One region of the Adlercreutzia sp. St.1H8 genome, then DNA from elsewhere that is predicted to be linked to it. Evidence: predicted binding sites of a transcription regulator. Region 1 holds the regulator's gene; each other region holds the start of a gene.

The links. Region 1 encodes LexA, which represses DNA repair genes until DNA is damaged. Its sites were predicted from a motif close to CNAACANNTGTTNG; they were not measured.
Region 2: a site for LexA is predicted at 598-611, ahead of uvrA (excinuclease ABC subunit UvrA). Genes of this name have one in related genera too.
Region 3: a site for LexA is predicted at 973-986, ahead of uvrB (excinuclease ABC subunit UvrB). Genes of this name have one in related genera too.
Region 4: a site for LexA is predicted at 906-919, ahead of AC6I0Y_RS04445 (putative DNA modification/repair radical SAM protein). Genes of this name have one in related genera too.

The regions. Positions count from the first base shown of each region.
Region 1 covers NZ_AP039376.1:1,371,024-1,373,224, forward strand. Annotated here, with positions in the region: gene hflX (GTPase HflX) at 1-478, shown strand, start outside; gene lexA (transcriptional repressor LexA) at 1,083-1,721, opposite strand.
Region 2 covers NZ_AP039376.1:1,209,430-1,211,630, forward strand. Annotated here, with positions in the region: gene AC6I0Y_RS04540 (tyrosine recombinase) at 1-229, shown strand, start outside; gene uvrA (excinuclease ABC subunit UvrA) at 728-2,201, shown strand, end outside.
Region 3 covers NZ_AP039376.1:917,915-920,115, reverse strand. Annotated here, with positions in the region: gene uvrB (excinuclease ABC subunit UvrB) at 1-948, opposite strand, end outside; gene AC6I0Y_RS03350 (hypothetical protein) at 1,120-1,650, opposite strand; gene AC6I0Y_RS03345 (DUF6036 family nucleotidyltransferase) at 1,647-2,192, opposite strand.
Region 4 covers NZ_AP039376.1:1,188,573-1,190,773, forward strand. Annotated here, with positions in the region: gene AC6I0Y_RS04445 (putative DNA modification/repair radical SAM protein) at 1-868, opposite strand, end outside; tRNA gene AC6I0Y_RS04450 (tRNA-Thr) at 1,039-1,113, opposite strand; gene AC6I0Y_RS04455 (DMT family transporter) at 1,181-2,201, opposite strand, start outside.

The DNA of each region.
Region 1 (2,201 bases):
CACGCTGGTGGAGGCGTTCAAGTCGACGCTTGACGAGATCACGGGGGCTGATCTGATCCTACATGTGGTGGATGCGTCGTCGCCGGAGTATGAGGGTCAGATCGAGGCCGTCCAGGAGGTGCTCGACCAGATAGGCGCCCAGGACATCCCGCGCCTCGAGGTGTTCAACAAGGTGGATCTGCTCGACGGGGAGGCACGCACCGCCCTGGAGGGCCGCTATCCGCTGGCCCTGCGCGTGTCGGCTGAGACGGGGGAGGGGACAGGCGAGCTCGTCGAGCGCATCGCCCAGGCCGCAGCCGCCGCTGACGCGCACCTGGAGGTGCTCATCCCCTATCAGCGCGGGGATCTGGTGTCGGTGGCCCACGAGCGCTGTCATATCGTCTCCGAGACGCATGAGGAGGCCGGCACGCGCCTTGTGCTGCTCGTGGGCCCGGCCTACGCCGGCGTCTTCGAGCCCTTTTGCGTAGAGGGCGCGTAGGGGAGGGCGGCCCGAGGCGGCCTGGGGAGGGGTGCGCATGCTCCCAGGAGGGAGGCGGATGTGCTGAGCCTGCGTCCTTGGGGTGTGTCCCTCTCGTCGGGGCGCTTAGCCCTCACTCTTGAGAGCCTTCCCCCGTCGAGCAGGATGTTCGGCGCGCCGCAGGCTCTTGGGGAGCCTTCCCTCGTCAGGGGGGACGGGCTGTAGGCTCTTGGGGCAGTCTCTCGTCACGGGGGATCGAGGCGCAGGCTCTTGGAGCCTTCCTCCGTCGGGGGGGGGGGTGATAGGCCCGCGTCCACGCTAGGTGCCCCTCTCGTCAGGGAGGGGGAGCTGAGCCGTAGGCCCTTGGGAACCCTCTCGTCGGGGCGCGCTTGGCTCACGTCCTTGGGCGACGCGCACCTCGCAGATAGGGGAGCCGCCGTCGTTGCCTCCCCGCACCTCGTCTGCCAGGCGTGAGCGGCGCGAACGTGAGCAGACGGCAGGCAGCGAGATGAAAGGGGAGGGGAGTGGCGCCGCGGTGGCATCACTCCCCTCTTCCCGTTTTTCTGCTCTGGCTGCGCGTTTTCGCGTCATCCTGGCGCTGCCTATGCTTTGCCAGAGGTTCTCGCTAGAGGCGTCGGAAGACTGCGACGACCTTGCCGGCAATGGAGCAATCAGTTGTGATGATGGGATCCATCGTGGAGTTCTCCGGCTGGAGCCTGATGTGGTCGGCTTCCTTGAAGAAGCGCTTGACTGTGGCGCCATCATCGATGATGGCCACCACGATGTCGCCGTTGTTGGCGACAGGCTGCTCCTTGACCACCACGTAGTCGCCGTCGTTGATGCCGGCTTCGATCATGGACTCCCCGCGAACGGAGAGCAGGAAGGACGGCGAGTCTCCGACGATGTCGGTAGGCAGGGTGATGGTGTCGGTGATGTTCTCCTCGGCTAAGATGGGAGAGCCGGCAGCCACGTTGCCGACGAGGGGCACGTTCACCAGCTTGCTGAAGGCGGGAGACGCCACGTTGGCCACGTCGTCATCGCGATCAAGGTGATAGGTGAGGGCGATGGAGCGGGACTTGAGCGGGTCGCGCTTGATGTAGCCCTTGTCCTCGAGGGCCTTGAGGTGAACGTGCACGGTTGAGGGGGACGACAGCCCCAGCGCCTCGCAGACCTCGCGCACGGTGGGGCCGTACCCCTTCTCGCGGATACAGTCCTCGATGCAATCCAAAACCGCCTGCTGGCGCTTGGTGACCTTCTGGGCCATGATCCCTTCCTTTCACTCTATAGGAACAAATGTTTGAAGTAGTTGTTGACATGAACTTTTGTTCGGCCTATTATATCAACGAACAAAGGTTCTAAGCAAGAGCTGGGAGGAAGAAAAATGAGGAATTGCGAAAGAAGTTGTCCTGTCGCGGGTACCTCCGCGCTCAAGCCCCGGCCTTATACTGCGGCCGCGCGGGCCCGCATCATAGCGTTTCCGGCCCTGTCAGAGCCCCCGGCGCGCAAGCCTGAGGCGAAGAACCCGACGAGCCTCACGAGCCGCCAGTCGGCCATTCTGCTCGGCATCGGATGCGCGTTGTCGTTTGGCGCGCTCCTCATGCCGTTCTAGGCCTTTTCGAGACCGCCCCGTTGCTGCGTTCGCGGGCGGCATAGCCAATCGCGCGGTAGCTCTCGCAAGCTCGCGCGATTGGCGCTGTGGACAGAATACGGTGAATCAGCATCAGCTCGTCGATGAGGCTGCTTC
Region 2 (2,201 bases), 160 kb from region 1:
CATGCGCAAGATGTTCAAGGCCACGGTTCGCGCCGCCGGCTTAGACGACAGCCTCTCGCCGCACGACATGCGCCACACCTTCGCGACAGACCTGCTCTCCGGCGGTGCGGACCTGCGCTCGGTGCAGGAGATGCTCGGGCACGTGAGCCTGTCGACCACGCAGATCTACACGCACGTCTCGCCTGAGCGGCTGCGCGCCGTCCACGCGGCGGCCCATCCGCGCGCCTAGGACCGGACAGCGCCTTCCGCGTCGGATTGGCCGTGGTTACCGGCCCATGGCGGCCTGATGACGGTGGCGTGGCAAGGTGACGGGACGGCTCCGGCTGACCTACGCGAGCCCCCCTGAACGTCATCGGTCTTGGGACAGACGGCGCGCGTTCGGCGTGGATCGGCGTGGACGCGGGACAATCGCCTCCAAGAGCTGAAACCCTGCGGCGGGACGCCGCGGGAACCGGCGAAGGGAGGATCCCATGAGTCGCAAGAAGGCAAGGACGCTGTTCTGGGCCGCGCTCGTCGTCTTGGCCTACATCCCCTTCTTCCTCTAGCGCGCCGGGCTGCCGGATCGCGTGCCGCCAATTATGGACACTCTTTGAACAACGAACAAAAGTTCCCGTTCTGCGATTGTCGCCGAGGGTTTTGGGTTAGAATGGGCGCCCTGAGAAAACCTAAGCCCGGCGGCAGGGACGATCCTCGCCGCCGTGCGTGAAGCAGAGGAACGAACCAGTCTATGGGACAAAGCGAAATCGTCATCAAGGGCGCGCGCGAGCACAACCTCAAGAACGTCGACCTTACCATTCCCCGCGATGAGCTCGTGGTCATCACGGGTCTTTCCGGCTCGGGCAAGTCGAGTCTGGCCTTCGACACCATGTACGCGGAGGGCCAGCGTCGCTACGTGGAGAGCCTCTCCAGCTATGCGCGCATGTTCCTCGGACAGATGTCCAAGCCCGACCTCGACTCCATCGACGGTCTGTCGCCGGCCGTCTCCATCGACCAGAAGACCACCTCGAAGAACCCGCGCTCCACGGTGGGCACCACCACGGAGATCTATGACTACCTGCGCCTGCTCTACGCGCGCGTGGGCATCCCCCATTGCCCGGAGTGCGGCCGGGAGATTCGCCGCCAGACCACCGACCAGGTGACTGACGAGATCCTGCGGCTGTCCGCGGGGGAGGAGCGCAAGGCCATCATCATGGCCCCGGTGGTGGCCGGCCGCAAGGGCGAGTTCACCAAGTTGTTCGCCGACCTCCAGAAGGAGGGCTTCTCGCGCGTGCGCGTGGATGGCGAGATCGTGAAGCTCGATGGCGAGGGGCTTACCCTCAACAAGAAGATCAAGCACTTCATCGACGTGGTGGTGGATCGCGTTACCTTGAAGGAGTCGGCCACGAGCCGCATCGCCGAGGCCGTGGAGCTGGCTACCAAGCTCGCCGAGGGACGGGTGCTCGTCCAGGTGATGGGCGCGGACGGCAAGCCCCAGGGCGCGTCGGGCGGCACCTCGTCGGGAGCCACGGGCGGTTTGGGGGCGGGAGAGCACCTGTTCTCGCTGGCGCTCGCCTGCCCTGAGCATGGCCACTCCCTGGACGAGCTCCAGCCGCGTGACTTCTCGTTCAACGCCCCCTACGGCGCCTGCCCGGACTGCCTGGGCATCGGAAGCCGAGATGAGGTGGATCCCTCGCTCGTGGTGCCCGATCCGTCGCTGTCTTTGGAGGAAGGCGTCATCGCGCCGTTCAAGAGCGGCAACTACTACCCGCAGGTGCTGCGCGCCGTGGCCAAGCACGTCGGCGTCGATCCCGCCACTCCCTGGGAAGATCTGCCGGCCAAGGCGCAGAAGGCCATCATGAACGGGCTGGGCAGCGAGAAGATCCGCGTGGACTACGTGACCGTGGACGGCCGGGACACCTACTGGTACCTTGAGTGGGAGGGCGTGCTCGCCGCGGTGCAGCGGCGCTACTCGGAGGCCCAGTCCGACGCCCAGCGCGAGAAGATGTCCGCCTACTTCGCCACCATCCCCTGCGCTACCTGCGGGGGCAAGCGCCTCAAGCCGGAGATCCTCGCCGTCACCGTGAACGGGGAGTCCATCCACGACGTTACGGAGATGTCGGCGGGGGAGTCGCTCGCCTTCTTCGAGGGGCTCTCCTTCGAGGGGCAGGACGACTACGTTGCCGGGCCCATCGTGAAGGAGATCAAGGCGCGCCTGCGCTTCC
Region 3 (2,201 bases), 450 kb from region 1:
CATCTCCAAATCGTAGTTGACGCGCATCTCCAGGCGCTGGGCCTCGAGGAGCTTGCCGTCCTCGTTGAACTGCGCCAGGCGCTCGCGCAGCTCGTCCTGGATGGTGCGGATGGCGCGATCCATCTTGGGGCGCGCGGTGACGTAGTGCGACGCCGGCCAGATGGGCAGCGCCTCATAGGTCTGCAGCACCTCGCCGGTGACGTGGTCGACCTCGGCTATCTCCTCGATCTCATCCCCCCAGAACTCGATGCGCAGCGGGTTGTCGGCATAGGGCGGGAACACGTCGAGCGCATCCCCGCGCACGCGGAACGTGCCGCGCTTGAGCTCGTAGTCGTTGCGATCGTACTGGATGTCGATGAGGTCGTGAATCACGTCGTCCCGGTCGGCCGGAACCTCCTTGTCCACGAACACGGCCATGCCCGCGTAGTCCATGGGGCTGCCGATGCCGTAGATGCAGCTCACCGACGCCACCACGATGACGTCGCGGCGGCTGAGCAGGGCGCTCGTAGCCGCATGGCGCAGCTTCTCCACCTCTTCGTTGATGGAGGCGTCCTTCTCGATGAAGGTGTCCGACGCCGGCACGTAGGCCTCAGGCTGGTAGTAGTCGTAGTAGGAGACGAAGTAGACGACGGCGTTGTTGGGGAAGAACTCCTTGAGCTCGGCGGCGAGCTGGGCCGCGAGCGTCTTGTTCGGCGCCAGAACCAAGGTGGGCTTCTGCACGGCCTCGATGGTCTTGGCCATGGTGAAGGTCTTGCCCGAGCCCGTCACGCCGAGCAGCGTCTGGTAGCGCAGCCCCTCCTCGATGCCGGCGGCGAGCTTGCGCACCGCCTCGGGCTGATCGCCCGACAGCTCGAAGGGCGAGGTCACTTTGAGCGGCGTAGACGCCAGGCGCACCTCGGGCAGCTTCCCCTCCATGGCCACGCCCTCCAAGTTGGAAAGATGAGACATCCCGCCTCCTCGCCTCAGTTCAAACGTACAGTTGTTCTACTATACCATAAGAGCTTGGAAAAGGAGGCGGGATGGAGAACTCGTCACAGAGGCGCTACAGGGCGGCCTGGTAGTCCTCCCACCAGGCACGCCGCCGGACTTCTCCGGGGGGGGGTGGCAGGTCAGGCACGATCAGTCCTGCGTCTCGGCCAGCTGCCGATAGGCCCGCATCGCCGTATCCCGGCTCATCTTGGTCATATCCCCGCTCATAAATGCGTAGAAGTTTCCCTTGTTGAGCCCCAGCACGCGGCAGGCCTGCGCACGGCTGAGGCCGTGTCGGTCGAGTTCCTGCGCAATCGCCCGCTGGATTCCGGGCATCATCTCCCGATCTCTCTGCAGGCGCGTCGACTCGCTTCTCCACGCATTCCATACCTTACGGTACCGGCTGGCCTCGGGAAGGCCCCCAAGCCACCGGGCCACGTCTCCGCCCGATGCCCTCAGGTCAGCGGCGGCCCTCTCGTAGGCCGCCTCATAGTCGGTGCCGCGGGCGAGGCGGAGGAGGTATCCCTCGCGGCCGTCCGCCACCGCAAACAGGAAGACCGCCTCGCACGCGCGCGGCGCGCCCTCCCTCACCGCCTTGAAGAGCCTCTTCAGGCTCGTTGTCCCGCACCCCGTCAGCTCTTGGCAATACGCGAGCAGAAAGCTCCTGAGCGACCGGCTCATGCCAACCACCCGTCCCGATACTCCCCGTAATGGAACAGCAGGTTCTGATACTCGCGATCCTTCTCCGGATCGGCGATGCGCGACGCGGCCGCTTCGCCAGGATCGAGGACGAGGCGCTCCAGGAGATCTCGGTCAAGAGCATCCAGGAACGCCGCGCTGGTGAGGTCGGCCCTATCCGGCGCCTCCCATCGGTACAGCTTCATCACCGCAAGATCCTCGGGCGAGGGGGTGAAGACTCTCATTGACCGGAAGGCCTCGCCCACCTCGACCAGGCGATCCTCGAAGTTGTAGAGAAGGCACGTGCAGTAGGCCTGGCATCCCATGTTGAAGTCAGGGTCTTCGAGCAGAAATGCCCTAAGGGCGTCCTCGACCGCCAGGACGTCGACGTCCTTCGTCGCCGGCTTGGCAGAAAGCTGCTGCAGAAGGAGGGCGCTGCCTCCGACGATCACCACCGTCGCCTTTCGTCCCTCGGGCACCTCGCCAGAGAAGAATGCGTTCTCGTCGATGCGCCGCAGCTTGGCGAGCACCCCTTCCCTATCCACGGCCCCTCC
Region 4 (2,201 bases), 180 kb from region 1:
GCTCGCGGTTGAGCTGCACGGCATCGGTGGCGGGCAGTCGCGCGTCGTCGTTCACGGGCAGGTAGGCGCTGAAGAATACGCGTCGCATGCCGACGGAGCGGTAGAGGGATGCGGCCAGGTTCAGGATGTGATGATCGCTCTCCGGTGAGGCGCCGATGATCATCTGGGTGCTTTGGCCGGCAGGCGCGAAAGCGCGCGTCTTTCGCTTGGGGGCCACGGGCGTGAGATAGGTCGTGCGCTTGCCCATGAGGGCGCGCGTGTCGGCGTCCTCCGCCATGGAGGCCATGATCTGGCGCATGGGGGAGAGGATGCTCGTGCGCGATTTGTCTGGCGCAAGCCGCTTGAGGCTCTGAGCCGAGGGCAGTTCGAGGTTCACTGAGAGGCGATCGGCCAGGTGCCCCAGCCTGTCAAGCAGCTCTGGCGAGGTTCCGGGGACTGCCTTGGCATGGATATAGCCGCGGAATCGATGCTCGTAGCGCAGAATCTCAAGTGTCTGGATCATGAGCTCGGTGGTGAAATCGGCGTTACGGATGACGCCGGAGCTGAGAAACAGTCCCTCGATGTAGTTGCGTCGGTAGAATCCGATGGTGAGGTCGGCCAGCTCGCGCGGCCGGAAGGCCGTTCGAGGCACCTCCTCGTTGCTTACGCGGTTCACGCAGTAGGCGCAGTCGCAGACGCAGACGTTGGTGAGGAGCACCTTGAGCAGCGTGATGCAGCGACCATCGGCGGAGAAGCTGTGGCAGATTCCGGCCTGGCTGACCGACCCGAGCGACCCTTTGCGCGCGCTGCGGCTCGCACCCGAGGAGGTGCAGGCCACATCGTACTTTGCCGCATCGGCCAGTATCTCGAGCTTCTCAGCGACGTCCACGGCTCGACCTCCTCTTTATAGCGTACGCTTGTGCTAACGAATATCTGTTTGCTATACTATCGAACAAACATTCGTCCGTCAACAAGAATCTTGGAAGGAGTCAGCTATGGGCAGGGGCCGGGAATCGCCGGAAAAGAAAAGGCCAGAGACGCGCTCTGGCCGGGGATGCGTGGAGCCAGTGACAGGAATCGAACCCGCAACCCACTGATTACAAATCAGTTGCTCTACCGTTGAGCCACACTGGCGAAGGCGGTTGAACCGCGTCTGCGTATTGTACGACAACGCCAGGGGATAGGGAAGCGCGCCGAGCGGCTAGCGCTCCTCGGCTAGGACGTCGGCGCTCAGCTCGGCGGTGAGGGTGTCCACACCCGCCCCTGCGGTGGGGGCTTCGGATCCAAGAACGCGGGCGCCGCGGGCCAGCACGGTATCTGCGCCCGACCCCGCGGCAGGGGCTTCGGGGCTCGCCGCGTCGCTGGCGTCCGCGCTCCTCGCGCGCAGGCGCGCGCCGAGCGCCGAGTCCGGAAGCCACTCGCTGACGAGCACGGCGGCGAATATGAGGGAGAACCCCGCCACCATGGTCGCGGTGAGCACCTCGCCGAGCAGGAGCACAGAGAACAGCACGCCGAATACGGACTCGAAGCTGAGCAGGAGCGCGCCTGAGGAGGGGCTCACATGCACAAGCCCCAGGTTCTGCAGCAGCAGCGCCGCGCAGGTTGCGGCCAGCACCAGGTAGGCGAGGTTGCCGAGCACTGACGGGTCGGCCAGCAGCGCCGCTGCGGGGGCCGGCTGCGCGAGCGCGCCGACGGCCAGGCCCAGAAGGCCGCACACGACGAACTGGATGGCCGTGAGGGCCACCATATCGCGCCCGCCGGCTAAGTGGGACGTGGCCACCACGTGGAAACCCAGGAACACGGCCGAGCCCAGGGTCATCGCCTCGCCGACGCCGAAGGACAGTCCGTCGCCGGCCGGCAGGGACACGAGGGCGATGCCGGCCAGGCACAGCACGCCGGCGCCCAGGTTGAAGGCCGAGGGCCGGCACCGCATGACGAGCCACGCCTGGAACGGCACGAGCACGCAGTAGGTTCCCGTCAGAAACGAGCTGCGCGCGGCGGTGGTGGCCGTGAGGCCGCCGGTGTTGAGCAAGTAGGCGCAGCCGATGAGCACGCCGAGGAGCAGTCCCGCGCGCCCGTGGTCGGCCAGGCGACCCGCGCGCGCCAGGCGCGCGAGCCGCGGGGCGAACAGGATGCAGAAGATGATCCCGGCCGAGAGGAAGCGGATGCCCACGAGCCACAGAGCGGGAAACTCGCCCACCGTACCTTTGATGACGACGGTG